Microscilla marina ATCC 23134: one gene and its partner. Each later gene encodes a partner of the first gene's protein in a complex. Links are inferred from orthologs where the notes say so. Each region holds a gene or a part of one and is shown on either strand. Other genes may lie near its edges.

What was found.
Region 2: the proteins of meaB (region 1) and scpA are in contact, whole or in part, in a crystal structure (PDB 8DPB), measured with the Methylorubrum extorquens proteins. The link is inferred for Microscilla marina ATCC 23134 from one-to-one orthologs. Residues at the interface, in SOR26638.1 of Methylorubrum extorquens: Arg20, Ala21, Ala24, Arg25, Thr28, Ser32, Arg33, Arg34, His37, Thr98, Gly99, Gly100, Ser101, Ile102, Leu103, Lys106, Thr107, Ala110, Ala113, Ile114, Asp115, Arg116, Ala118, Phe119, Ile120, Arg121, Pro122, Pro124; in SOR27001.1 of Methylorubrum extorquens: Glu577, Glu578, Asn579, Asp580, Gly581, Arg582, Arg583, Arg585, His596, Ala604, Ser605, Ala608, Asp609, Gly611, Phe612, Asp613, Val614, Asp615, Ile616, Gly617, Pro618, Leu619, Glu625, Arg628, Gln629, Val631, Glu632, Asn633, Asp634, Glu661.

Annotation. Positions count from the first base shown.
Region 1 is NZ_AAWS01000015.1:128,008-142,842, reverse strand. The notes cover bases 7,849-10,685. They hold meaB (methylmalonyl Co-A mutase-associated GTPase MeaB), read left to right. Parts: upstream 7,849-8,687; coding sequence 8,688-9,683; downstream 9,684-10,685. Other genes in these bases: M23134_RS15825 (hypothetical protein), read left to right, coding at 10,240-10,685; M23134_RS15830 (hypothetical protein), read right to left, coding at 9,688-10,101; M23134_RS15840 (CHASE2 domain-containing protein), read right to left, coding at 7,849-8,506. Outside these bases: M23134_RS15875 (methylmalonyl-CoA mutase family protein), read right to left, coding at 1-22; M23134_RS15870 (transglutaminase-like domain-containing protein), read left to right, coding at 238-2,160; M23134_RS15865 (DUF2461 domain-containing protein), read left to right, coding at 2,266-2,925; M23134_RS15860 (hypothetical protein), read right to left, coding at 3,097-3,690; M23134_RS15855 (hypothetical protein), read right to left, coding at 3,833-4,759; M23134_RS15850 (hypothetical protein), read right to left, coding at 5,016-5,951; M23134_RS15845 (hypothetical protein), read right to left, coding at 6,017-6,919; more of M23134_RS15840, read right to left, coding at 7,169-7,848; more of M23134_RS15825, read left to right, coding at 10,686-11,454; M23134_RS15820 (DUF4184 family protein), read left to right, coding at 11,454-12,191; M23134_RS15815 (class I SAM-dependent methyltransferase), read right to left, coding at 12,270-13,055; M23134_RS15810 (hypothetical protein), read right to left, coding at 13,677-14,408; M23134_RS15805 (hypothetical protein), read right to left, coding at 14,423-14,761. UniProt on the Escherichia coli protein: Binds and hydrolyzes GTP. Likely functions as a G-protein chaperone that assists AdoCbl cofactor delivery to the methylmalonyl-CoA mutase (MCM) ScpA and reactivation of the enzyme during catalysis.
Region 2 is NZ_AAWS01000023.1:20,641-35,547, forward strand. The notes cover bases 8,432-11,340. They hold scpA (methylmalonyl-CoA mutase), read left to right. Parts: upstream 8,432-8,771; coding sequence 8,772-10,910; downstream 10,911-11,340. Other genes in these bases: M23134_RS20505 (hypothetical protein), read left to right, coding at 8,432-8,626; M23134_RS20515 (crotonase/enoyl-CoA hydratase family protein), read left to right, coding at 11,143-11,340. Also shown: M23134_RS38565 (sensor histidine kinase), read left to right, coding at 1-236; M23134_RS20470 (LytR/AlgR family response regulator transcription factor), read left to right, coding at 370-1,116; M23134_RS20475 (hypothetical protein), read left to right, coding at 1,637-1,984; M23134_RS20480 (hypothetical protein), read left to right, coding at 2,022-2,504; M23134_RS20485 (hypothetical protein), read right to left, coding at 2,652-3,515; M23134_RS20490 (radical SAM protein), read left to right, coding at 3,607-4,587; M23134_RS20495 (tetratricopeptide repeat protein), read left to right, coding at 6,092-7,423; M23134_RS20500 (hypothetical protein), read left to right, coding at 7,621-8,022; more of M23134_RS20505, read left to right, coding at 8,036-8,431; more of M23134_RS20515, read left to right, coding at 11,341-11,958; M23134_RS20520 (DUF1987 domain-containing protein), read left to right, coding at 12,097-12,486; M23134_RS20525 (outer membrane beta-barrel protein), read right to left, coding at 12,630-14,063; M23134_RS20530 (RNA polymerase sigma factor), read right to left, coding at 14,047-14,610. UniProt on the Escherichia coli protein: Catalyzes the interconversion of succinyl-CoA and methylmalonyl-CoA. Could be part of a pathway that converts succinate to propionate.

The DNA of each region.
Region 1 (14,835 bases):
TTTCGTGTGATTGCGTACTCATGAATGTATAAAGTCACTTTTGGTGTGATTTTCTGAACCTGTATTGTATTACCCTCTAAACGCAATAGAATACTAATATGCAAGCTAAAAATTATTTAGCAAATTTAAAATTTATCGGGTAAAGCACCTCTAGTCAAGCGTTCATTTTTTAATCTACACATCAATTATAGGTGATTGGAGTATATATAAACATAATGACCCCTAAACAGACACCCTATGTACAAACTACGTATTTTTACCCTTATTGCTACCTTGGCACCTGTACTCGGTCATAGCCTGGTATTTTCTCAAAGCAAAAACGTACGGTTGGCACAAAAATACCAACTACGCTACCCCAACACCAAGGCAGTGGTGCTCAACGCTGACATTATCTATGAGTTTGGATACAATGATAAAAATGCCCTGCCTTATATTACAGAAACCCGTCAAGAGACCTACCTGGCCTTGCGGGGAGGAGAAAAACTTCGACGATTTTCGTTTTATGACCAACATAGCAAAATAAAAGAAACCAAACGTTTTGGCACAAACAACGAAGCTACTCTAAACCAAGAAGTTGTATGTGGCAATTATAATTCTGATGGCATTTTTTATTCTGATGCACAAGTATGCCAATACCCTTTTTACCTGCCTGCTATTGGGGATATTCAGGGGCTTTTACTCAAAAAAACTTATGATGACCCCCGCTATTTCACCACCGTTTTTTTTAATGATGAACTTCCGGTCATTGCGCAAACGGTGACATTCAAAGTGCCTCAGTGGATGGATGTAACACTCAAACCATTTAACTTTATGGGTTTTGACATACAACACAAAAAGGTAGTCAAAGAAAACGGCAACACCCACCATATTTTTAGCATGCGGCAACTACCTGCTATAGAAAACTACGACGATGTACCAGGCAAAACCCATACTTACCCCCATGTGTTGGTGCTGTCAAAAGGGTTTAAGCAACACGGGAAAAAGATTGCTTTGCTGGGGTCTATAGATGATTTGTACCAATGGTACCGCAAGGTAGCCCGGCAAACAAATAACCAAACCGAAACCTTGAAACCACTGGTAAGCAAGTTGATTTCGGATAAAAAAACTAAAACCGAACAAATCAAAACTATTTTTTATTGGGTGCAAGACAACATCCGGTACATTGCTTTTGAGGATGGCATGGCGGCTTTTAAGCCTGAAAGTGCCCAGGAAGTGTACCAGAAAAAGTACGGTGATTGTAAAGGAATGGCTAATCTTATGAAAACGATGCTCAAGCTTGCCGGCTTTGATGCCCGCCTTACCTGGATTGGTACCAGACGCATCGCTTATGACTATACGTTGCCTTCTATAGCAGTGGCCAACCACATGATTTGCACGCTCATGTTCAACAACCAAAAATATTACCTGGACGCCACCGAAAAGTATGTACCTTTTGGCAAGTATGCCGAGCGAATTCAAGGCAGACCAGTGTTGATTGAAAATGGGGATACTTATTTACTGGAAAAAATACCCGTAGCCGTGCAGGGAGAAAACAAAATAAACTTCACCCAAAACCTTGTAATAGAGGGTGAAAGCCTCAAAGGTAGTGGTCAACAGGCGTATTATGGCGAACAAAAAAAACAATTATTATATTTTTTGAATCACACCCCCCAAAAGAAACCTCAGGAGTTGATTCGGTTTATTGTAGACCTTGACAGTAAGAATTGCTTTGCTGATAGTATTAGGTTTAGCCACCTTCAGAAACGAGCAGGTGCTTTTCTAATCAATTATAAGGTAAAGCTAGATAACATGGTGGCCAGGTTTGACAGTGAGCTATACATAGACCTTGATTTTTATAAAGATTTTAAGACGCACAAAGTTGCTAAAAAGCGTTTCAGCAGTCTTGACCTCCAGGAAAAAGTGTTGCGTAAAACCAAAATTATACTCCAACTGCCCAAAGGTTATCGGGTAAAACACCTCCCTACCCCACTTATTCAAACTCACCCAGTGTTTGCGTTTAAAATTCATTTTAAAACTGAGGGCAATCAGCTAATTTATACTAAAGAAATATCGACCCAAAGTAGCCTGATCAAAAAAACAGATTTTGAAGCCTGGAATAAAGCAATTGATGCTTTGAACAAAATCTACAATGATCAGGTCATTTTAACCAAAAAACAGTAGTTATACCAGGCACTTGTTTACCTATCGCTTGTTATCAGAGATGAATTACTTTCAGCCTCCTTTTTTTATTTTTACCTTGTGCCCAAACCAACCAATATACTACTTATGAATACCCAAAACATATTGCGTTTTTTGGCTGACCTTGCCCAAAACAATACCCGTGAATGGATGCAGGACAACAAAAAAGTATACCAACAAGCCAAGAAAGATTTTGAAGAGTTCACCAGTGAAGTCATAGAAGAAATAGCGACTTTTGACCCCAACATAACCGGGCTTACCGCTAAAGACTGTCTCTTTCGCCTTCATCGTGATGTTCGGTTTAGTAAAGACAAAAGCCCTTATAAACTTAACTTTGGGGCATCTATTACCAAAGGTGGGCGCAAATCGCACTGGGCTGGGTATTATTTGCAAATACAGCCAGGAGGCGAATCGTTTATGGCAGGGGGCTGTTATATGCCTGCTTCCGAAAACCTGGCAAAAATACGTCAGGAGATTGATTATAATGCAGAAGAGTTTAGAAAATTGTTGGCAGCCGATGGCTTTAAAAAATATTTTGGTACCTTATCGGGCGAACAAGTAAAAACTTCGCCGAAAGGCTACAAAAAAGATAATCCCAATATTGACCTACTGCGCCATAAGAGCTTTACAATGTGGCACAAAGTAACGGATAAACAAGTGCTGAGCAAAAACTATAAAACCTTGATTGTGCATGCTTTTGAAGCAATGAAACCAGTCAATGACTTTTTGAATACCGCCATGGAGTAGTTGGAACAGGCTGACCAGGTTACAAAAGTACTCATAAAGCAAAAGGTGTGACCCCAGGAATAGGCCACACCTTTTATATATTTTTATCACTGGTATATCATTCAGTCACCCCTAATTTAGAATACTGAAGTGTCCCAACATTTATGTATCATTGTTCCTTGCTGCTCTTTGTTAAAACTGCACCAAAGACCTTAGCATACGCCTTTTATTCATACGGTACACACGCTTCTTTAATAAATGAAGAATAATACCTGACAAAATCAACGAGCCACTGATAAACAAGGCTTCACGGTGTACAGTAAAAGGTCTTGTTCCGGGCGAATCGTCCAAGGCAGGGTTGATCATATCCATAGCAAAATACCCAATACCTGCCACTGGCAACAATAAGCTACCTGCGTATAAAAAACGACTTGGATTGCGCACAATAATTTTATCAATATTGGCAAAAGGTATACTATTACCCAAAATAAACAACTCGTTTTCCCCTACTCCCAATATTTTGCCCTTATAACGGGCTCTGCCTCCCTTGAGAGTAAACTCTAATTCATTGCCTCTGTAAAACCTCACTCGTTTTACTTTGCCAAGGCGTCTGTGCATGTCTAGTGCCATATAACGCACTACATTATCTGCATTTTCTTTTTCAGCGTTATTGATACTTTGCTTGATGCTATCTTTTTTGGTTTCTACTTTTTGCTCTTGTGCGCTCAAGGTATGCACATACAAGCTCAATACAACGAAAAAACGGAGGGTGTAGATGATATTCATAGGCATATAAATTATGGGTGTGTGCAAGTCAACACGCTTAGGGTACAATATGTTATAAAAAAAGGCTATCTTTTTATCAGATAGCCCTTTTATATACGAATCACAAAACCTGAACGTTGCCGCAGGTTAGTCTACATTGTCATTAATCATTCTTGTCCTCTTCTGGAGTTTGTCCCATATTTCGGCGTACCAAAAACTGCTGTAGGGCAATAACGTAAGCATCTGCCTGCTCTGACATTTTGACGGCTGCTTGGTAGCAACGTAAAGCATCGGTATAAAACCCTTTGTCTTCAAAGAAAAAGGCTTCTGATAATTGAGCAGTGGCATTACGGGTGGCTTTGTTAGATGCTTTAAAAGCACTATAAGCTTTGTTAAACTTGGGGGCATCTTCTTCGTCTAAACGAAAAAGGCCATATTTGTCTGATTGAATGCCACGTTCTTTTGACTCGATAAATACCAGGCAATCAAGTGCCCCCTTGAGTTTACCCTGACTAAAGTCTACCACAGTAGAAGTATCCGCCAAGGTTTTGGTGTATAACACCTCCTCTTCAAACCTATCCATAATCTTCAACAGATAATTTTTGGTTCCAACAAGTGCTTGCCAGGTAATGGTTACTTTGGGGTCATAAAAATTAGAACGGTCAGGTAAGTATACACTGAATGCATTGAAGGTAGCTCGTTTTACCGATCCGGTCACATTCATGTATTTATAGCGATTTGCGTTGATGTTTTCTTTGCCTTTTTTGGTAAGCTCTGATATAATATAGGTGGCATAACGACTCGACAATGACTTGCGTTGTTCGTCCAGCCTTTTTTCCAGGGTGGCTACATTATACACCCCTGCTTTGCTTATTTGTACAGTACCACCCGAACTATGTACCAAACTCAAATAACTGCGGGGAGCCACTTTGATTTGATAACTATTGCTCAATACTTGTCCCACGGATAATGCACTGTTTTTGCCTGTAATTGTACTGGCGCCACTGCTTGCCAATACCCTGAACTTGCTTTGGGAGTAGCCAGTAAGTGCCAATGTCCCAAACACAATTACTATAATATATTTTTTCATAATAAGATGGTAGGTATTCTTCAGGAGTAAAAACTATGTAACAGCGTTCCTGAATGTTTATGAATAATAATGTTTACCTTAATAACGACGTTTATCAAATTAGGGTGTGATTTTAAGTAAAACTATAAAGATCATACCTGCCAAACGACATCACACCCTTGCACAGTAATGGTGCCTCTGCCAAGCAATTTGTTGTACTGAAGCAAAAAAACCACCCCAAACAGGAGTGGTTTTGCATAAATATAATTTGTTTCAGTTACTTTATTACATACTTGGCATAATCGCCAATGCCGTGACGAATCAAGAACTGATGATAAGCAGTAATGTACGCTTCATCGTTGCCCGACATTTTCACAGCTTCTCTAAAACTATTCAAAGCGTCAACAAACAACTTGTGGTCTTCCATAATAAAAGCTTCTGATAATTTATCTGCGGCATTCATTTTTCCACTGATGCTTTTCTTAAAAGAGCCATACGCTTTTTTGAAACTCGCTTCTACCTTCTTGTTCATTTGCCCTATTTCGCAAGTACGTGACTTTACGGCTTGTTTGCGCTGTACTGGTGTTACACGTACCAAAAACCTTTGGTCTTCGGCTTTGTATTGGCTAAAATCAATGGTGATAGAAGTATCAGTAACAGTAGATGTGGCCAACTCATCGTTGAACAGGTTTTCTATGGTTACTTTATAGCTTTTGTTCATCGCCAATGGGTTCCACTTGATGGTCACCTTAGGGTTGTGGTAGTTGTTAGACGAAGCCATAAATAAATTGATGATGTTGAAAGTCAAGTCTCGTTTTACCGATCCAGTCACGTTCATGTACTTGTAACGGTTCTTATTGATGTTTTCTTTACCACCTTTGGTCAGCTCACTGATAATATAAGTAGCATAACGCTTAGATACTGACGCTTTAGTTTTTGCCAGTTTTTGTTCCAAACTAGCGATGCTATAGGTTCCCGCCTTGCTAATTTGCACGGTTCCACCAGATTTGTGTACCAAACTGAGGTAGCTTCGGGGTGATACGGTTACTCGGTTAGCAGACTTCAGCGAACCACCCACTCTTAGGTTTCCGCCTCCGGCAACTTTGCTTTTGCCACTACTTGCCAGCACTCTAAAAGCATACTGAGCCTGAGTTACGCTATAAGATAGAGTAAGCGCCAATCCAAAAAGTAAAATATGTCTAAATTTTTTCATAGCATTATAATGTAATTTCAATCTGTAAAAAGTTTAGTAATGAATAATATAAAATAAGCAGGAGGTTATTTTTGTTTGTACTTTTCATAATCTCCAATAGCGTGGCGAATCAAAAAATGATGGTAAGCTACTTTGTAAGCATTGTTACCGTTTGATAATTCTATTGCCTTCTCATAACACTTTAACGCTTTAGAAAACAATTCGTTTTCTTCGTAAAAAAATGCCTCTTCCAGTACATCTGCTGCATTGTTGCTTGCTACTGGGTTTTCTTTCTTAAAATCAGCAAAAGCTTTTTTTACCGTTTGGTTATCAGCTGCCATAATCAGGCTATACCTTAATGAAGTAGCTTTGGGCCTTTCTTTTGACGTTATCTTCAATACGCACATCTCTTGTCCTTTGTAAGGAGCCTTGTTAAAGTCAATCACCAAACTGGTGTCTTTTACTTCCTGGGCGTATAGCTTTTCGTCAAACTCATTCATCACCACCACATTGTATGTTGTAGTCCCTACAACTGGATACCAGTGAACGGTTGCTTTTTTGCTAATAAATTTATTGACCGAATTTTGTGGAGCAATGTTTAGCTTAAAAGGCGACTCTGCCCTGTTTACCGATCCAGTCACGTTCATGTACTTATAACGGTTTTTTTGAGGGTTTCTTACCCTGGCTTTAGTGAGTTCTTTTATTACATAGGTTGCATACTGTTGGGTAACCGTTTTTTGCATTTTAGTCAGTTGTTCAAGCAATAACTTTGCGGTGTACTCTCCTTTTTTGCTAATCTGGACTGTTCCACCCTGTCTGTTTACCAAGCTCAAATAGCTTTTTGGTTCTACCTTAATTTTTTGGTTCTGATAAATTTTTTGTCCCACTCGAAGTTGTTGAACGTTATCAACCAATGAACTTTTTCCACTGCTTGCCAACACCCTGAACACATGTTTTTTGTTTTGAGCTTTTAGTGTATAAGGGATCATCGTTATTGTGAGCAAGCAAATTAAGCAATATCGTGTCATGAGTTATTTTTGGTATTATTTTAAGATGTTATAAATCAACAACACTCTATCTTGTACTAAAAAACTTCACAAAAGTTTTATTTTTTAGATAAACGGTAGATAGAGTGTTGTTTAATGTATATATAAGACAGATTTAAATCATTTGTAGTTGTATTATTTTGACAATTAAAGTACTTAATAGTTTAGTTTACCCAAAAAAAACCTACATGTTTACTCCTCTGATTCTTTCTGGGGAGGTGTTGCGACATCTTTTTGGTGCTGAATCTCGTTGGGTGCCCGCCAACCAAAAAGTTTACGAATAAAACCATGATAAATCTCTACAAAGATACCAGACAAAACCACCCCAAGCAAACCTGCCCCCAAATCCATTTTAGTGTTGGTTTTGTAAAAAACAAAAAGCATCAATCCAACTACCAAAAATACAATAATCGCTTGAATAAGAATAGTAAGGGCGTCATACCAAATGCCTACTTTGATAAAAATATAAGAAAAGATGAGAACAGTTATAAGTACAATCAATATGCTAATGGAGGTATTAACCCAAGGCCTTGTTTCTTTAATAAAATCTCCTCGCAAAATCATAGATACAATATTAGCATGTACTACCACACCATACATGTCAGGAGTACCTCGTCCAATATAATTATCATTAAGTGGAGTAAAAAGTTTATCATCAAATGATTTGGCCTCAAGAGAAGGACCCATAAATCCCAAAATTACAACTTTGTTTTTAAGCACATTTCCAATTTTAGAAGATGTATCTTGTACTGAATTAAAGATATCTGCTACGTCTAGGACTGCAAAGTTAGAAGCTTTGCCAGCAGTAACACTTATGTTACCCAAAAAATTAATCCATTCATAGTCCTTATTTCGTTTCAGGAAAGTTGCTGTTTTTTTAGGAGCATAGAGTTGGGCTATTTTTACAGCAAAAGCATATTCGTTGCGAGGTTTTTTGATCACAGTAGTATCAAATTTCTGAGCGCCACTAGAAAACACTCTATGTGTTACTCTTTCTTTGGGGCTAAAAGATCGGACAGTAGGCCAACTGAGTTGATTACCTTTACCTTTGGTAATTAAGTTTACAAAACCTGTATGGGCATTTTTGGTAAATAGGTCATAATTGGTTCTCACATAATACTTATCTTTAGTCTTATTTAATAGTTGACTTGCCATGACAAGGTTAGGAGTTTGTTTAAATGCATCAGCCAGCACTTGGTCTGAGGTAGAGTCTCTTGCTGTTTCAAGTTGTACATCAAAGCCCACTACTTTAGGTTGATATTGATTAATGATACTGACGAGCGAGGACAAGCCATTTCGGTCTAAATTGCCAATATTTACTACTGTGATGTTGGTGTCAGCTTTTTGGTGATCCATGATTTTTGATACAACCAAGTCAGTTAAATCAAACTCTGCAAAAGCATCTTCCAATGGGTTCAAAAACTCAATGTTTCTCAATACAGCAGTTTGTCGTACAATAAGGGCTACACTTCCCATCAATGCCATGATGATTAACCCGTGCAAGAATGAATTAGCGAGTCGTTTTAACATAATTAAAAAGTAAAATCAGGTTATTTGATAAATGTAAGTATTGATATGATAGCTACTGAGTTTTGTCAGGCTAACAGTAAGGTAGTGAATTGATGGTTTTTATTTTTTGAATATATTACTTTTTTTCAAGCAATTAAAATACTAAACTCACGAAACTTAATAAAAAAAGAGAAATACTTACATGGCAATAAGACGAAAAAAACGTCTGGATATTTCACAATATGTGGAGGGAATCCTCCAGCAAGATCGGGTAAGGCTCAGCCAAGCCATTACCCTGGTAGAAAGCACCCTGGAAGAAGATCGGTCGTTGGCACGACAACTTATTGAACGCCTGCTCCCCTACACAGGCAAAGCAGTACGCATTGGCATTACAGGAGTACCAGGCGTGGGTAAAAGTACTTTTATAGAAGCATTGGGGCAATACATTGCCCAACAGGGCAAAAAACTGGCAGTACTGGCGGTAGATCCCAGCAGTCAACGCTCACGCGGAAGTATTATGGGCGACAAAACCCGCATGGAACTATTGGCAGCCAACCAAAACGCCTACATTCGCCCTTCGCCAGCGGGTACCTCATTGGGTGGAGTGGCAAGCCGTACCCGTGAAACGATGTTGCTATGCGAAGCTGCCGGATTTGAGGTAATTTTTATAGAAACGGTAGGTGTAGGACAATCGGAAACGGTGGTACACGGAATGGTTGATTTCTTCTTGTTGTTGATGCTTGCCGGAGCGGGCGATGAGTTGCAGGGCATCAAAAAGGGGATTATGGAAATGGCTGATGTAGTGGCGATTACCAAAGCCGATGGCGACAACCAACAAAAAGCAGCGGTAGCCAAAGCCGAATACCAAAGTGCCTTTCACTTGTTTCCTCCTGCTGCCAATGGTTGGTTTCCTAAGGTGGTTACCTGCTCGGCGCTCCATAACGAGGGCATTGAGCATATTTGGAGTTTGACCAACGAATATATTGAGCATACCCAACAAAATAAGTATTTCGACGAGCGTAGGAAGGAACAAAACCTGCGTTGGATGTACGAGACCATCCGCCAAACTCTTGAGGAGCAGTTTTTTCATCACAAGGAGGTGATTAAGAAGCTTCCACAAGTTGCCCAACAAATCAGTGAAGGAACTTTGCCCCCACTTACCGGAGCACAATTATTACTTGATTTGGCAAAAAAATAGCCCTCTATGCTTGTGGCTCTACCCATACACTGGTCAATTGCAAAATAAGGTCGTGGTTTTCGGATTCGGCAGTGTCAGCAAGGTCATAGAGTTGATCGAGGTATTCGGGGCGGATGAACAAACGATAACCTACCAGGTGTTTTACAATGATCTTTTTATTGACCAGGCTCTGAATAGATTTTTTCTTTTTATTTTTTTCCAAAAACTGTTCATCATTGATCCAAATAGCCCGCTGTCGCATAAACTTTTTTTGGCGTTGGTGGTGCTCGTCATAATAAAATTCGTGCAGGGTATACTCAAAAAATATATCTGCGATCACCTTGCGCTCATGCTCGGTAAGTTTTAATAGTGGAGAGGTAACCATGTAATGATTGTTTTTTAGGGCAGCCTGACAAAGTTCCAGGCTGTATGTTGACATCGTTGTTCGAAATTAATTATATTTTTCTATTCCAACAATCAAGTAAGGGCTTTGTATAATTATTTTTGGTTAACTTATTCACTCGAAGAGGTATTAACAACGACCAATACTGTTTGAAAAACTAACAATGATGCAACTATGAACACTAAATTTTTGACCGATAGAGCAGAGGTACACTTCAACACCTCTACTCATTTATATATTATACTGGTGTCTGTACTGGTACTGATCGTGGGCGTTTTGGCATTAAAAAAACTAGAAGCACCCAATAAATACATCTTACCACTGATGGGAGCCATGGGCATTGTCATTGGGTTTATTTTTTGGTTCACCAAACAAAATGTAATGCTGGTGATTGACAAAAAAGCTCAAACCATTCAAATACAGGAAAAAACCAAACAAGGGCTCCTCACCTCTACCCTACCCTTTGACAATTTTAACGCCCTGATAGTACAAAGGGCAGTGTCGATAAGTCGCAATAACAGCGCTGGCACCTCAAGCAAAAGCGTGAGTTTTCAGATACAACTTAAGCGCAATGACGGGGCTATGGTAAAGTTGGCTACTTACCACCAGCTCAACAATGCATACGAGTTTGTAAGTAAACTCAAAAAAATAGTGCCTTATCAAGTGTATATCATAGATGCTCCGATGGAAGAGTACAAAACGGGCGTGCAAAAACTCAAGCAATTGGAGGGAGCACAAGTGCTAGACGATTATACCCCGTTGCTCAAGTCACACCTGACAACTCAACAAACCCCGGCAAAGATTCAACTGCCCACCTCGCCTGGATTTGACAAAACCCACAATGCTGAAGGAACGACTTACCAGTGGAGCAATCGCAAAAACATAGCGGTAATGCTGCTTGGAGTTATTTTTATCACGGGGTTTATATTTCTTATTCAACTCATTGACCATAAAGGAATACGACTGGGAGCCAATATATTTATGGGGCTTATATGCCTGGCAATGGTGGCAGGGCTCATTAATAGTGCCTTTGGTACCAGTTACTTACACTTGGGCAAACAACAGCTTACCCACAAAAGTGTGCTATTTGGTAAAACGATTGGTAGCCAAAGCTGGAACTATAGCCAACTTGCCGAGATTATGAGTGAACTGGGTACCCAAGGCGACCAAAGCATTCAGCTGAGCAGTAAAAAAGGGCAAGACTTATTGCATCAACTGGCGCATAGTTCACCCGAAAACCTGGTCAGTCAAATGATGGGGCTTATCAGCCACTATAAATCTTATTTTATGACTATAGATGTGAGCGGTTTGTTATTAAGCGAGCGCTTATACCTGGAACTGGAAATAGCTAAAAAAATGACTCAATCTCAAAGCGAATCATCACAATAATGCCTTTTACTTTTTCACATCCTGCACTTATACTTCCGCTTACTTACTTACCTAAGCATTGGGTTTCCAGCTCGGCACTGGTCATAGGCAGCCTTGCTCCAGATTTTGAGTATTTTTTGCGTATGCGTATCAATAGCCAGTATAGCCATACCATACAAGGTTTGCTATGGTTCGACTTGCCATTGGGTCTGTTGCTCACGGTGGTATTTCATCAGATAGTGCGTAATGTATTAATTGATAACCTGCCATTTTTTCTAAAGTCGCGTGTATATCATTGTAAGGAGTTTAACTGGTGGGCTTATATGCGTAAACGGTGGTGGGTGGTGATCATTTCTCTGCTCATTGGTTCGGCTTCGCACCTTCTTTGGGATAGCTTTACGCACGAGCACGCTACTTTTGTAGACTTATTTCCCTCTCTTAATACCCCGTACCGCATATTGGGGCACTTGGTGCCTGCCTATCGTTTGGTACAACACTTAAGCACGCTGACAGGTGGTATTATCCTATGTTGGGCAATTTGGCGAATGCCCCAAAACTTCACTGTGAAAGCCAGTTTTAACTCTAGTTTTTGGGACGTTTTTGTATTAGTTACCCTGCCCATATTTGCCGCAAGGTTGTTTTTCAGGGATGGTTACCTCATTGGTAACATAGTAGCAAGTATGATAGCGGCAGGGTTGGCGGGGTTGGTCATTACCTCAGTGGTATACAAGCAATTGTACAAAAACAAAAAGGAGTAACTTCATAGAAAGCTACTCCTTATTTTATACTCCTTTATGGGCTATATTTCTTACCGCTTATGGCTCAGGCTTCATCCTTTATTTAGGCTGCTCAAGCAACAAAAACTCTTTGGTTACCAAGTAGTTGAACGGAAAAAAATTGACGTTCAAGTTTTTCATTAAAGGTAACTTGTTCAAAATACTATGCGTTTTACGACTGGTAAGTTTTAAATGAGTCGAAGCAATCACTTTTTTCATTTTTTTGTGGGTCAAGTGATTCAAGCCTTTGTATACACTCACCAGGTCAGACTCAAGGTCGCCTACTATAGTGCGGTTGTTCTTTGCAATGCGATTCATCAACATTTTTTCGGGCAAAAACTGGCACCAATAAATGCCTACATCTTTGGTTACGTGTGAAGCATAAGGACCTGCCCAAGGTGGGTAGGTTACAAATATTTTTCCGTTTTCGGTCAAGTGTTGGCTCACTTGCTTGAATATTTCGGTGAGTATAGGCAATTGAATGTGCTCTACTACATCGTTGAAGAAAATGTAGTCAAAGCGTTCATCATCGCGCAAGGGGTCGTCCAAAATATTACGTTTTTCGCATACAATGTTAGGAATGTTGTGTTTGTTTATCAAATGTTCGGTAATCTTGATATGGTGCGAATCAATGTCTAAACCGTATACCTGGCAATTGTCATAAGCAGTGGCATACCATAGTGCCATGCCTCCCATACCACAACCAAAATCAAGGACTTTTTTATTGCTCAGGTCAAACTGTTGCTTGATCAGCATTTTGTCTAAATACAAATGAGAGTCTACGTCTTCGGTAAAGTTTTTCTCTGCGTAAGCGACTCCTTCATCAAATTGCTCGCTAGTTAACATTACAAATGTTTATTTATAAGATATTAAAAATTGTGCAAAGTTAAGCTTTATCTGGCACTCTAGCCAAATATAGCGCTTCATTTTGTACAACTTCAAGAAAAGTTTTGCGGGAGAATACAAGCAAAAAACAGGCTTGTTTGGCTTTACTGTGACTTTTTTTGCAAAAAAGCATTTTTTTAAACCTGGTTAAAACCGACAACCCCATAAAAGTCCTATCAGAAAATTTTTTTTAAAAAAAATGAAGCAAGGGGGGAGAGATTTGACCTGCCAAATGTACTTACTTATGAAAACATTTACCATCAGGCAAAATAGATAGTATAGTTTTAAAACGAACAAAGATTAATAATTCCCTCAATATTTTTAATAAAAGCACACTGATTATTCAGGGTGTTTTTTTTGCTTTAGGAATATGCAAAAAGTAACTTTTCGTGCTAGTTTATCCCCCCTAGCCTAGGGTTTGGGTAATAAGTTGTTTCCAGGTAGTTGAGTTCTACAATAGCTAGGCTATTTAGGTCAGACTCAAATCAGCTTTAGTAAAACTGGCTTACTTCGCAAGGAAGTCTGAAAACTTCCATTTATTCAAGTCTTTTGCGAAAAATGGAGAAACCCTAGACGGAGGTGCTAACTGACCTTAACCTTGCAGATCAGTGGAGCAATGGAAGCGTGGCTAAGTATTTGCAAAATTTTTTGCAAACCATGGAACAATGCAGAGCCCAAATCTACCCGAAAACAGAAGTGTTGTCTGTTTACGTGCTCAACCTCCCCCAGGCTATGGATAAATCCTGCATATGGTTGGTTATTCTCCTGTAAATACTCATTCAATTCCCCCCAAGTAGCCAGCTCTTGGTCAAGTACCTTGTACAGTATCTCTTCAGTTTTAGAGGGAGGTGCTTCTGTAAATTCAATATACAGGTGAACATCAGGTAACGGAGCTTCCCAGTATTCTATTATAAAGGGAAAAGGAGTGGTATCAAAAGGTAGGGGCAACGGATACCCAAATTGCTTAAATATTTGTTGTGCAGGGAGTTGTTGCCACTCAAACCGAATTTCACCTGCCTGTATATCATCTTGAGGGAAAATTTGACGACCTGTAGGAATACTTTGCCACCCAATGCTTATAGAGTAGGCTGGTCCAGCTGGCGCTGATAAGTTACAGGCAAGTATAGAAACACCTTCTAAAAATTTGATAGTGAAACTCCTTTCTATAACCGAAGTAGGAGTCAACGCGAATCGATGGATGTCGACCCCTTGAGTAAGTTGACGAAACTCGCTGGTGAGCTGCTGATCCATTGCCTGCATAAACTGAGGTGATGCCTGAGTAGTTTGGGCAAAAATGCTAAAGCAATTGAGCATAGTTTGTAGTAAGTTTAGCGGGTGGCTGCTTTGATCAAAGCCCAAGCTAAAGCAAATGATGCTGGGTCATCAGCTATGCCAGCCCCAAAAGTTAAAATATCTTCAATAATAGTTAAAATCATGATGAGCGCAGCTGCACCAGCCAGAAAGTATTTTACTTTAGGGTATTTTTTAAGAAAATCCCGAATTGCTATATCAAAATCTATCCCTTTGGTGATTGTTTGTTTAATTAGAAGGAGGATTGGGAACCTGAATTCAAACTCAACATGTGCTGATGGAGCAATTATGAGTTGGTAGTATTGACCAATAAGCAAATGCTCATAAGTCCCTTGCCAGCTTGGGTTGTTTGTCAATGGGAGTAAGTTCATTATTAGGGACTCTTTTGTTTAGACTAGACTCAAATTAACTTAGGTAAAACTGGCTTGCT
Region 2 (14,907 bases), on another replicon or contig:
GTTGTCAGGTAGAAGACAATGGCATTGGGCGCAAAAAATCTTGGGAGCTTAAGGCAAAAAGAAAAACTTACCATAAGTCGTTTGCCATGAGTGCCACCCAAAAAAGACTGGAGCTGCTCAATCATGGGCGCAAAGCTTCTATTATGGTCAGTATTATTGATTTAGAAAATGAAGCAGGGCAAGCCTTGGGAACCAGTGTTCATTTAAAAATTCCTATTGACAGTACTTTTAATTAGTATAGATACTCAGGCAGTTGTTTTAGTATGTATATATTGCCTGATATGTTGACGTACTGAGTCAGTATTTAAATATAGCCAACATACTATGAATCATTTGTAATTACTTACACTCATAAAGTTTTACTTAATAATGTTGAAAGCACTTATCATTGACGACGAAGCTAAAGCCAGACGTATTTTACAGGAACTGCTCAAAGAGTATTGCCCACAAATAGAGATAGTAGGTGAGGCAGATGACGTACCCAATGCAGTAAAAGCAATACATAAATACCAACCCAACCTGGTTTTTTTAGATATAGAAATGCCTGGTTATACAGGGTTTCAACTGCTTGACTTTTTCGATACTATCAACTTTGAAATCATTTTTACTACTGCTTACCGGGAGTACGCCATTCAAGCTTTTCAAGTGTCGGCCATTGACTATTTGCTTAAGCCAATACAAATAGAGTTGTTGATAAAAGCCATAGAAAAAGTAGAAGGACAATTGAGTGAACCACAGATAAACGAGCGGATAGATACTCTCAAAAGCAATCTAAGTCAAGAGTACATCACCCGCATTGCCTTGCCGGTAGCCGAGGGGCTGCTATTTATAGAAGTCGACCAGATAGTGTATCTCAATGCAGAGGGAGCCTATACGCAGATTTTTCTTGAAGGAGGTAAAAAGGTGTTGGTATCTAAAAAAATTAAAAGTTTTGAAAAGGTACTCGATCACCCCAGTTTTTTCAGAACACACCGCTCTTATTTGATTAACCTAAACCGGGTAAAGCAATACGTAAGACAAGATGGTGGGTACATAGTCATGGACAATAACGACTCGGTAAACCTTGCCCGTGAGCGTAAAGAAGATTTTTTGAAGGCATACTCTACCCCCCGTTAGTACTTATACCATTCCGTTGTCTTTGGTCAGAAACCTTAGGTTTATAAGCATACATACTTGCCCTACATTTTTTGTCTGAACTACTGTAGGGCTTTATCATCATCTTTAAAAAAACGGCTGTGAACACTTCTTGTTTGGTGCTAAAATACGCACTTGACCAATGATGCCCATGTGATGTCACCTCTTTGTTTTTTTATAAATATTAGGGTATTGCCAGCGCTTTAGCACAAAGTTTTTATAAACTCATATCAACCATTCATCTTTGTAAAATCCCCGTTTATGAAATGCCTTGAACTTTAGACAAGTATTTGAGTTATTTTTATCCTATAAACTATTTAGAAAAGCTATACATGATCTGATACTTGTTAACCCTTTTGGGCACAAGTGTATAAAAAAGTGTGAAGACTTAATGAAAGTCATGGCACTATCTAACGTTGAAGTATCATATAGGTGATTGCCTATTATAATACTTACCAATTATTTATGTGTTTAATCTATATTTATTAAAACCCGCGTCATTATGACACATTACAAGATTGAGGGATATGTCTTGGCGGGAGTGCTCTGTATGATGTGTTTACTCTCTTCTTTGACACAAGCGTATGCTGCTGTTGTTCCGCAAGAAGACAAGGTTACATTTTATATTAAAAATGACCTTGATCATGCTGTTTTACTCAAGCTAGGCACAAGTACTGTCACGCTAGACATAGGAACTACCAAAAAGTTTCACCGTTTGCCCAACTCAGTGATTTACCTTGCCCAACCCCACATTATGGCTTTTAGCCCTGAAAAAGGAAAAGAAATACTTAAAGTGGAACGTTCTATTCAAGGAAAAAAAATATTACTATCAAAAATTGTTGATGAGTGACAATGGCGCCAGACAAGCCATTGTCTTTTAGGGAATTATGAGAAAAAAAATAAAGATGCTCATCTGGTGTTTAATACTACTGTGGGCACACTGGGGGTGTACACCTTACCAACCGCCCAAGTTCGACAAGCTGGTGTTGAGGTACCAAGATAGCTCAGTGCCCCCAAAATACCATCGAAGCTACACCATTACTGTTTCGCCAGAGCAAAGCATAGTGGTAGTAGATGTATATGGAAAAAGCCTTGCCAATAAAACCTATAAACTGAAAGCATCTACCTTTGAAAAAATAAAAATGTTGGCGGAAGAGGTACAGGCTCCTGGCAACTACAACGAGCAAGCCAATGGAGGCGTAAGCCAAACCCTTAAACTAGTCCACGGCGAACGGATAGTATATGCTTTGTTATGGGACAATAACCAAAAGCTAAAGTCTGCCACCAGCGACTTAGTAAAGGCAGTAAAAATATTGGTGCCCGACCTGGATAGGCTTTTGAAAACACCGTATGATAGCAATTTGGGATAGTTGGGCAGTTTATCACCTAAAAAGGAGTTTTCTTGTGACCACCCCCACTGTTTTTGATAAATTTTGAAGATTGCCAAGGGTATAAGTCCGAACTTGATTCGGGGAAGCAAAATAGTAATTACGTATTTAGTGTTTAGAGCACCAAACTTACTGCTCTACTGTCAGCTGCATCCCCCGAATACCCATATCTACCACTTCTTCGTTGAGGTCTACATCCCATTTGCCATTGGCGTTGCCATCCTTCCATTCAAAGCTTTGGTTGGTAGACAAACGCACCGTAATGACAATGTCCTGGGTTTCGCTACCCGTAATTTGTAAAGGAGTGTCAAACCTGCCTGTAACCACACAAGAACCTGCCGGAATAGGCGAAGTAGCCGCTATAGGGTTGGGTACTGTAGTAGCAGGAGCTTGCCCGGTGTTGGTGCTAAAGTCAGTTTCAAAACCCCAATACCCCTGCAACTTATTGGCATTTACACTCACTTTTTTTGTTTTGATGGTATAATCCTTCAAATAGGTGTTGAAGCCCACAAAAGAGGCCAAGGTACCACTTAGTTCGTTGCCCTGAAAATTGAATTTTACTGCATAGTTTTGGTAAGACAATGACACCCGCAAATAGGCATAACTTCCCGCTTGAATACTGCTCAAGGGTACTTCTAGGTAAGTTTCATTGCCTGCCTTTAAAATACTCTGTTCAAAATCAATGGCTTTGCCGCCACCACTCGTTACTTCAGGAGCCTGGTACAACACCTGCCCGTTGCCAAACTGGGTGGTGGCAGTAGGGGTAAGCTCAAAATAATGCGCCCCAATTAAATTAAACTGAGGTGATTGCCCGGCATTGCCTGTAGGCACCGGATAAGGTTGCCCAAAATTGTTTAAACGAGGTTGAGTAGGGTCAAACACGAACTTAAACACTACTTTAGGGGTATTGACTGCCTGAGGGCTTTCCGCTTTTTTTTGGCAGCCACCCATCAGCAGGCTTGTAGATAATAAGAATAGGAATATTTTTTTCATTGATAAGTTTTTAATGTTTCATTAGTTTTATTGTTTCGCCTTCGGCTAATGGGATATATTGGCGCGAATACTCTAACAATTACCAAAAATCATGCGATTAAGAAAAAAACCTGTATTGTGTAATTACTATGTCACCTATCGTTGCAATGCACGTTGTGGGTTTTGCGATATTTGGGAGCGTCCCTCTCCTTATGTTACCCTCGAAAACGCCCAACGCAATTTTGAAGGCCTTAAGCGCCTGGGAGTAAAGATCATTGATTTTACCGGGGGTGAACCTTTACTGCATAGACAGCTCCCCGAATTACTGGAAATGGCGCAAAATCTGGGGTTCATTACCACGGTGACCACCAATGGATTGCTATACCCCAAACAAGCCGAAAAACTGCAGGGTAAGATAGACATGTTACACCTGTCGCTTGACTCGCCCAATAAAGCCGAACACGACAAAAGCAGAGGTGTAGCCTGTTATGATTTTGTAATGGAGTCGATCAAAATAGCCAAGACGTTGGGCGAACGCCCCGATATTTTGTTTACTGTGTTTGAGCACAACGTAGAGCAAATTAAAGAAGTGTACCACAAGGTATGCTTGCCCAATGACTTACTGCTTATCTTAAACCCGGTGTTTGACTACAACAACGTAGATACCGGGCTACAGCTAAGCCCCCAAAGCCTAAAGGCACTCAAGCAATGGAGTAAGAAAAAATATGTATACCTCAACGAGGGTTTTATCGCCTTGCGGCAAGATGGTGGCAACCACATCGACCGCCCGGTATGCAAGGCAGGCAGTACTACCTTGGTCATTTCGCCCGATAACAAACTGGTATTGCCTTGTTATCATTTGGGGCTAGAGGAGGTGCCCATCAATGGCGATTTATACAATGTGTACCGCTCAGAAAAAGTACAAAAACTCATTGCATTGGAAGGACGACTACCCGAATGTGAAGGATGTGTAATTAATTGCTATATGCAACCCTCGTTTGCGGTAGAACTTAACAAGTATTGGTGGAAGGCATTGCCCAGCACGCTTAAGTATAACTACCTCAAGGGCACTTGGAAGGCTATGTTTCGGTAGCTACTAAAGCCTCAAGGTACGAGCTACGAGTCGAGATTTACCTCCTGCGAAGGCCTTATCTTACCGCAGGGTGACCTGAGCAATGCGAACCCAAAACTCACAAAACAACTTATTTTTGAAAACACCTCATCGCTAGCTTTATGGTTGGCAAGTATTGGTCTGGCTTGCGCCTTAAGACCAATACGGGAGGTTATTTTTTAGGTTGAACTGTCTACAATGGCACACGCGAGGACGACGTGCACTAGCAAGAGAATTAGTTACCTCCTGCTCAAGTCTTACCTTCAGTACCGTCATCGCCTCAGCTCGTGTCTCCACGAGCTGATCGAAACCTTGAAAAGCATTGCTCCCAGACTCTGTGACGGGGCGATTTAGCTTTGCTGAGCACCGACATTCATTGGTATTTAAGGGCTCGTAAACTCGGTTGTGGCGACACAAACCAAGGCGAAAGGCTGTTTTTTAAGGTTACCCTAAAATCACCATCTCCTGCGAAGGTCTTACCGCAGGGTGACCTTCGCAATGCGAACCCAAAACTCACAAAACAACTTATTTTTGAAAACCCTTTTTGGGCTTGAACTGTCTTCAAAAACCTACCAGGATTTTTTAGCGTCATCAATGCTCACTGGTTGCATACTCGTAATTATATTCGAGAAATTCCCTTGTTTGTGATTAGCTTCGCAGAGCTCCCTATGGTCGGTTCGTAATTAAACTGTCTTACCGTAGGGCGACCTGAGCAACGCTACCCCAAAACTTGCAAAACGACTTGTGTACGGGGTTTTGGGTTAGCATGCGTTGGTCTGGCTAAAGCCCTAAGACCAACACGGGGAAGTTATTTTTTGGGCTGGCAAGTGTTCCTTCATTCGTCGGAATGGTTGGGCTCATTGGTCAGGCTAAAGACCTAAGACCAACACAGGGAGGTTATTTTTTTTGTTTGAATTGCCTTCAAAAACCTACCAGGATTTTTTAGCGTCATCAATGCTCACTGGTTGCATACTCGTAATTAGCTTCGAGAAATCCCCTTGTCTGTGATTAGCTTCGCAGAGCTCCCTATGGTCGGTTCGTAATAAACTGTCTTACCGTAGGGCGACCTGAGCAATGCTACCCCAAAACTTGCAAAACGACACTTGTGTACGGGGTTTTGGGTTAGCATGCGTTGGTCTGGCTAAAGCCCTAAGACCAACACGGGGAAGTTATTTTTTGGGCTGGCAAGTGTTCCTTCATTCGTCGGAATGGTTGGGCTCATTGGTCAGGCTAAAGCCTTCTAAATATCAAATTCATAAGCCGTTGATAATAAGTATACTATGAATTTGTTAGTTACCTATGGAACAGGACGCAACTTGAAGCTTGTTGCTTTTGCCCCTTGTCGCTTGTTCCTTGTGGCTGTAGTAGCTCCTGACTAATAAAAAAATCTCTCTTCCTCACTACAATAATGTGAAGGCATTTTTTTAGATTGCAAAAGAGGCGAGAATTTGGCTCTGTTTTATCATTTTAAACTTTTTTTGAATCTATGGAAGAACCCGCAATACAGGATAAAATCAGCGAATTAGAGGCTAAACTAGATAAATTGCCGTCGGAATCAGCTGATGAAGCAACACAAAAAGAACTGTATTTGGAGTTGGGAGATGCTTACCTGGATGCCAACGAATCCGCAAAAGCAAAACAGTTGTACCAGAAGCTGTTAACTGAAACCAACGAAGCTTATTATGCTGCTGCCTATTATGAATTGGGCAAAATAGCCCTTGATGAAAATGATTTTGCTACTGCACAGCAAAATCTGCAATTAGCCATAGAGTGGGGGCAAAAAACCAACGATGAAAATACCCAGGCTAAAGCACACCATGCTTATGCTTTTATTATGCTACAAACCCAAGATAGTGCTGCCGAAGAGAGTAAGGCTTGCCTTGACCATATTATGACAGCAGTGGCTTTGTTTAGCAAAAATAAAAAATACGATAATCTGGGCAAAGCTTTTATGCTGCTTACAGGATTTACCCAGGCGAGGCTCACTACCAACAAGGCCATTGCTTATTTTAAACAGTTGTTGGAACAGCACGAAGAGGCTACTGATCTACTTGGTTTTATTCATTATCACCTGGCTGCTTATTACGAAGCCGACGAAAACTCTAAAGAAGCTTTTAGACACTTTGAGCAGGCTTTGCATTACAAAAACAAGTTGAATATTGGCTCAGAACTAGGCGAAACTTATTACCACCTGGGGTTGCTACACGATGAACAGGGCAATAGTGACAAAGCTTTTGAGTATAACGTGATTGCTTTGCGTCACATGCTGTCTCTCGATGACATATCTACTTATGCAAGCATGGCGGTTATTTTTGTACAAGGGGGCATAGAAGATTGCACAAATGCCACCCTCAAGCAAGAAGCCAAAACTCTATTGGAGCAAGCCCAAAAGCTGGACTTATTGCCCCACGCCGATGCTGAAGGAGCTACAGAGGATAACGATGGCTTTGTGTATGACCATTCTTATACAGGCAATTTGCTGGAGCAAACCCGTGAAGAACAGGAACAAGCCAAAGTAAGCGAGCTGGAAGAGCTAAAAAATGATTTTGCCAAAAAGAAAGCGGCTTTGCCTGACAGCGCCGAGGATTTTGCGCAAGCAGCTTATGACTTATTGTCTAAGTTGAATGAAGGCATTGATCGTTCGTTGTTTTCGTTTTTGGCACGCAAGAAAAACAAAACCCGTAAGGTGGAAGTCAATAACATTTTGAACGATAGTCAAGAGTCTCTCAAACAAGCTATAGCCAATGCTGACGATGATGACCTAAAGACTGTGCTAGAAACCTGGAAAGGCAAACTGGACGATAATTTTAGGGGATAAACACATTTGCCTAAAACCTTTTTAAAAAATAAAATCCCTGAAAATAACACTTTTGGGGATTTTTTTTATGCTGGCATGAACGCTATCTTGGCATTTTGAGTAAAACAAAAAACACGCTATCCATAAAATTTATCAGGAAACCTTCTCATTTTTTTATATTTGTAAAAAAATGGCAGAACAAAACCATTAGAAAAGATATGAATCCCGAAAATTTAGAAACATATAACTCAGAATTGGGCAACGATCCCGAATTGGATGGCAAATACCTGGGTACCATTACCAAAGATTTTGTAAAGGTAGCCAAAGTGCTCAAGGAAGCTTCTTATCAACTACGCTCGCGTGGTTTCGAATATCCTATTTTTCCGGTGGCAAAATATAAAATACCTGTAGGTGAGCTATTGTTTGAAGGCAATGACCTGGGGCTTGAGTGGAACTACTTTGTATCGTACCGCGATATTTTTGTGCAAAACAAACTCATTACCAAGCCCACTAAGTTTGAATCGGCCTACAAAAACCCAGAAGAGTTTTGTTGCCTTTTTGTGGTAGACGAACCTTACTCGAGCTTTATGTTTGTGCCTTACCCTGACGAAGAGGATTAAAAATACGTAAATTATGTTCCGAAAATTGTTTTCAGGCGGAAGCAATGATCCTGTTACTCAAGAGCTCATTGACTATAAAAATAAACTACAGGAAATGTCGAGCATGTTGCTCATCAATAGTAGTCGGTTGATTGATGGTGACTTTGCCGAAAGTGCTTTTATATACCATATCTGGAAGCTCAACGAAGGTGACAAGGATAATTTGGTAGATTGGGAGTTTAAAAAACTGATAGAAGAAGCACAAAAAGAACTGAAATTGATCTATGCCTCTTTTAATAACCTAACGATTGCCAACCCCAAGTTACAAAAAGCACCAGTAAGAAAGCTTTGCGAACGTTGGGAAATCTTGTTTCAATGGTTACGGGGCAATCAAATAAGCGTCATAGAGTTGAGCGAAAGCGGTATAGAAGACCTTTTTAGTGTGGCCGATATTTCGCCTCTGGAGAGTTATGAACCTTTGCCTGCTGAACTGGAACAACAAAAACGTTTTTTAGATTTACCTTTTCGATTTGCTATCGATACTCCTGCCCATGAGGTGGGGATTTTGGGCAAAATTCAAAACATCAAAGCCGAAATCAGACGCTTTATGGAGCGCAAGTATTGACTAGTAATAAGCAGTAAGCCATCAGCTACAACAATGCCCGAATATTTTATATTTTAGCAGGAATGCTGTAGTTTTACAAAGAAAAAGGATAATAATAGTTGCCGTATACTATGGGACGGTTCACCAAGGACTAAAACAATAAAGAATGAAGCCCGATTTTAGCAAAATAGATTTTTCTACCACAGGTACTCAAGTTTCGGATGAGGCTGATACTGACCAAAAAAACTGGAAAACTGCCGAACGCATAGAGGTAAAACCTTACTATACTGCTCAAGACCTCGAAGGAATAGAGCATTTGGGTTTTGTGGCGGGTATCCCTCCTTACTTGCGTGGTCCCTACGCCACTATGTATGTGCAACGTCCCTGGACAATTCGCCAGTATGCCGGGTTTTCAACCGCCGAAGAGTCCAACGCCTTTTATCGTCGTAACCTTGCCGCAGGACAAAAAGGACTTTCGGTAGCCTTTGACCTTGCCACCCACCGAGGCTACGACTCTGACCATCCTCGGGTAGTGGGCGATGTAGGAAAAGCTGGGGTAGCTATAGACTCAGTACTAGATATGAAAATTTTGTTTGATGGTATTCCTTTAGACAAAATGTCGGTATCGATGACGATGAATGGAGCGGTGATTCCTATCATGGCTTTTTATATAGTGGCAGCCGAAGAGCAAGGGGTAAAACCTGAACTTTTGAGTGGCACTATCCAAAACGATATTTTGAAAGAGTTTATGGTGCGCAATACCTACATTTACCCACCATTGCCCAGTATGCGCATCATTGCCGATATTTTTGAGTACACCTCGAATCACATGCCCAAGTTTAACTCTATCAGTATAAGCGGCTACCACATGCAAGAGGCAGGCGCTACGGCTGATATTGAGCTTGCTTATACACTTGCTGACGGGCTAGACTACATACGCACCGGGCTAAAAGCAGGCATGGACATTGACACGTTTGCGCCACGTTTGTCGTTTTTTTGGGCAATTGGTATGAATCATTTCATGGAAATTGCCAAGATGCGCGCTGGGCGTTTACTTTGGTCAAAAATTGTCAAACAGTTTCACCCCAAAAACCCTAAATCGTTGGCGTTGCGTACCCACTGCCAAACTTCGGGTTGGAGTCTGACCGAGCAAGACCCCTTCAATAATGTGGCGCGTACTTGTGTAGAAGCAATGGGTGCAGTTTTGGGGCACACCCAATCGTTGCATACCAACTCACTGGATGAGGCGATTGCTTTACCTACCGACTTTTCGGCGCGCATTGCCCGCAATACGCAGTTGTATTTACAAGACGAAACCAACATTACAAAAGTGGTGGACCCCTGGGGAGGATCTTATTATGTAGAACGCCTCACCCATGACCTGATGCACCGTGCCTGGGAGCTTATTCAAGAGGTAGAAGAACTGGGCGGAATGGCAAAGGCCATAGAAACCGGATTGCCCAAAATGCGCATAGAAGAGGCCGCCGCCCGAAAACAAGCCAGAATTGACGCGGGCAAAGACGTGATTTTGGGGGTAAACAAATACCGCCCCGATGAAGAGAAAGAAATAGAACTACTAGAGGTAGACAATACTGCGGTGCTCAAGTCGCAACTGGCACGTTTAGCAAAACTCAAGCAAGAGCGCAACCAGGCAGATGTAGACGCAGCACTTGCGGCCATTTCCAAAGCTGCTGAAACAGGCGAAGGCAACTTGCTTGACCTTGCTGTAAAAGCAGCCAGGGTACGTGCCAGCCTGGGAGAAATTTCGCAGGCAATGGAAAAAGTATTCGGACGACACAAGGCAACAATTCGTGCTATTTCGGGCATTTATTCGGGAGAAGTGTCTGACGATGAAAATTTTAAGAAAGCCCTCGACATGGCAGATCAATTTGCCCAGTTAGAAGGACGCCGTCCCCGTATTTTGGTGGCAAAAATGGGGCAAGACGGGCACGATCGAGGAGCCAAGGTCATTGCTACTAGTTTTGCCGATTTGGGATTTGATGTAGACATAGGGTCTTTGTTTCAAACCCCCGATGAGGTGGCACGCCAGGCTATAGAAAACGACGTACACATTGTAGGTGTTTCGAGTCTGGCAGCTGGACACAAAACTTTAGTGCCTGCCCTTATCAACGAATTGAAAAAATACGACCGTGAAGATATTATGGTCATTGCCGGAGGAGTGATTCCACCCAAAGACTATGACTTTTTGTACGAAGCAGGCGTTTCAGGTGTATTTGGTCCTGGTACCGTTATTTCGGTAGCTGCCCAGAAGATTCTGGAAGAATTGATGAAAGAAGAGGCATAAGCTTGTACAGAGGTACATTCCAAAACGGTTGATTGGATCAATATCTGATCCGCCGTTTTTTATTGCTTACACTTTGCTATTCAAACCAAAAAATCATTGGATTTGGCGGATGATGGCTAAACTTTATTCATGTAATTAATGGATTTACCCCATAAAATTACTTTTATTTGTAGTGAAAGTATTTTATATATACAAGGGAATAAGTCCCTCACTTATCATTTAAACACGCCCAATGGAATTTGAAACTTTACTACTATCTATAGAGGGGCATGTAGCCACCGTAAAAATTAATGTGCCCAAAAAAGCCAACGCTATGACCCAGGCTTTTTGGAAAGAAATCAAAGAAGTGATGCAAGCCCTCGATCAGAATGAAGATGTAAGGGTGATTGTATTGGAAGGAGAAGGCAAACACTTTACCTCAGGTATAGACCTTACCATGTTTATGCAACTTAAGGCAGAACTTGACAAAAGCGATTGCCCAGCGCGTTCACGCGAAAAACTTCGCCATACTATTCTTACCTTACAAGAGTCTTTCAATGCCATAGAAAAATGCCGTAAACCTGTACTTGCTGCCATTCATGGGGCTTGTATTGGTGGTGGTATAGACATGATTTCTGCCTGTGACATGCGCTATTGCTCAACAGATGCCTATTTTACTGTCAAAGAGATTGACCTGGGAATGGTGGCTGATGTAGGTACCCTACAACGCTTACCCAAAATCATTGGCGAAGGCATCGCCAGAGAACTTGCCTATACAGGGCGCAAGTTTTCGGGTGAAGAAGCCAAAACAATGCAATTGGTGAATCAATGTTATGACTCACGCGAGACAATGCTTAAAGAGGTATATAACATTGCTCAAACCATTGCGGCTAAGTCTCCGTTGGCGATTAGGGGTACCAAAGAAATGTTTCTATATACCCGCGATCATTCGGTAGAAGAAGGACTCAACTACATAGCTACCTGGAACGCTGGCATGTTATTTTCAAAAGATTTGCAGGAAGCAGCAATGGCTGGAATGCAAAAACGAACTCCTAACTTTGCCAATTAGCACACAGTGGTGTATACCTCACGCTTGGGGTATATTTTTAGTATTCTTTGGTTTTGGTCAAAGATTTGCAGCAATAAATTTTCAACAATCATAGTGAGCATGTCGTCCTAAGTACACAGGAAGAAAACCAATTTAACAATGAAGAATATTTTTTTGGAGGAGACAGATGATGGACCTCAACTAAATTTCAATTTTAACGATGGAGTCTTCGAAGTAAAGGGCACCTCAATGCCTGAACACCCCGACGAATATTATCGTGAAGTGCTTACTCATTTGCAAATTTATGTAGATGATCCTACCGCCAGCAAAACTACTATGGTGTTTAAGTTTTTGTATTTCAACACAGGAACCAATCCCATTATTATGCGTTTGTTAGAAACCCTCGAAAAACTCATGGACAAATCTCACAAAGTAGAAGTGCAGTGGGTATACGAACATGACGATATGGACATGAAAGAGGTAGGAGAGTATTTTAATGCACTTACCCAACTTGACATTAAGTTGTTTCCTATTGAAAGTATAGATTAGCCTGCTGGTAGTCATAGTCAAAAAAGCCTGCTGTTGTTATTCAGAAGCAGGCTTTTTTTGGTTAACATTTAGTAAGTACCAAAAAAAAGCGAAACTCGTAAAACACGAGCTTCGCTCAAAGGTGGTTATGAATAAAAATATAATTAATGGCGACGTACTTCGCCAAAATTACAGCGTAAATTGATGCCTGCCGAGCCAAACCTTAGCTCTTCTTTGGTCAATGAGTTAAGTGGGTACTTGATGTAGGGCTCAATGAGTATTTGCATATTCTTGGCTACCATATACTTCATTCCCATAGAAACATTCAACATTTTGGCAAAATCAAAACGACTCAATGCTTCGGGTTGTGACTTACTGTTGGTTTCTATTACTGTAGTCTCTAATCGTTCGAGTTGGCTTCCCACGCCTCCTTTATAATAAGCCTTGGCAATGGTTTCGCGGGTATTATGAGTGTAACGTTCCTCTAAATAAGCCAAAGACGACAATCCTACTGATACATATAAACCCCGATTAGTGTTTCTACTTAAATGGTATTGCAGGTTTACTGGGATGTCTAGCCCTACAAACTGCATGTTGATTGACTTTTGTTGTCCCAACGAACGACTCTCGGTGGTACCGCTTGTCGTAATTTTTTGCATCGTAGCAATGGTAGGTAAACTTGCCGACTGTCTCATGTTGAGCGATTGTCTGGTAAGCAATACCCCAGAAGTAACACTGAGCCTTTTGCCCAGTCTGATTTCAGACATTACTCCCCCTCCAAGGTTGACTTTTGAGTCTTTTTCACCTCTTTTAGAGTAATTTACCAATGATGAAAGCATTACACCAAATTTCATTCTTTTGCCTTTAGGCAAAACAGCAGCGTTGTTATATCGAGCTACTTTATTAGTAGTAACTTCTCTAAAAGAAGCCTGCTCAATCATTGCTACTCTATTAGTTGGGTGGATAGCTTCATAACTGGCTTCTTTCATAGCCAGGGTATGCATATCAAACTTTACTGCTTTATTATCTGGGTTCAACAATACACCATTTGATGGGTGCTTTGTCAGGCGATTGTTAGCTGCTATTTTATTTGCATAAATATTTTTATCTTTTTCAGTGTTTTCAATTAAACCTTTGTCAGCTATAGTATTTGTTGTTACTGTAGGCAATATACCATATTGCTTACTTGCAGCAGTATTTTGATTAGTTGAGAGTTTTTTTCGGTTGTTTTGGATATTGGTCACCTTGTTATTACCATGTGTTGTATTAGTAATAGATGGAGGCAAAACCTTTACTCCCTCAAATCCCTCTTGTTGAATGTGTTTTTTGGCATAGATACCAGCTTGTTGTTGAGTAGGGGTGTTCCCTTCAAAATCACTTTGCAGTGTTTTATAGGTAAAAACTCCTCCCAACACTAAGATAGCTGCCGCTGCAACTTTTGCCGGAATTGATGTCAACAATGCACGCATTTTTCCAGATTTTTGCGCTTTCATTTGTTGCTGCATCATCTCCCAGCCCTGGGCGTTGTAAGGCTCTTCATGTTTGTCAAAAGTCTGACGTATTTTTTGACTTAGCCTTTCATCAAACAGCTCTTTCATACTCTATCTCGTAGTCAAAATTTTGATGAAATAAAACTCGTAATTTTTTCTTTGCCCTGGCCAGGTTTGTACGCGAAGTACTCTCTGGGATTTCGAGCATTTCGGCTATTTCTTTATGAGAATAACCCTCAATTTCATATAAGTTAAAGATTATGCGGTATTGGTTGGGGAGCTCATTTAACAGTTTTAGAATGTCATTTACCGACAAATCATCTATGATATCCAAACGGCACTCTTCATTTCTTGCCATTTCAATATTGAGCGTATGACGGTGTTTCTGGTTTTTACGATAATAATCAATGGATGTGTTAATAATGATTCGGCGTAGCCAACTCTTAAACGATAAGTTCTCGTTGTATTTCATGATGTTTTTGAACACCTTCATAAAACTATCGTTGAGTATTTCCAATGCCTCATCTTTTGAATAAGAATATCGTAAGCAGATACTCATAGCGTAGCCATAAAAATGCTTATACAGCATTTCCTGCGACTTTGACTTCTTCTTTCGGCATCCTTTAATTATTTCTTTTTCTAGCGACTTATCCACAGGCTTATCTAATAATTATAGTTCCGACTGTTGTTTAATTTTAGAGCAAAGTGCAGTGAACAGTTTTTGGGCACTGTTCAAACTACAAATTTCCAAAGTTTAAGTGTGAATTATTGCCATAACGAAATAAACTTTGTGAATGTCTCACTATATCACAACAATCTTCAAATTTTACTTGATATTTATTAAGGCAGAGATTCTTACATCTCTTTGTTTTAAATAAAGTTGATACAACTTTGATGATAAGGTCAAGGGTTTGCTGTTAAATTTAGTGATGCTTGCGTTTCACTTTGCTAA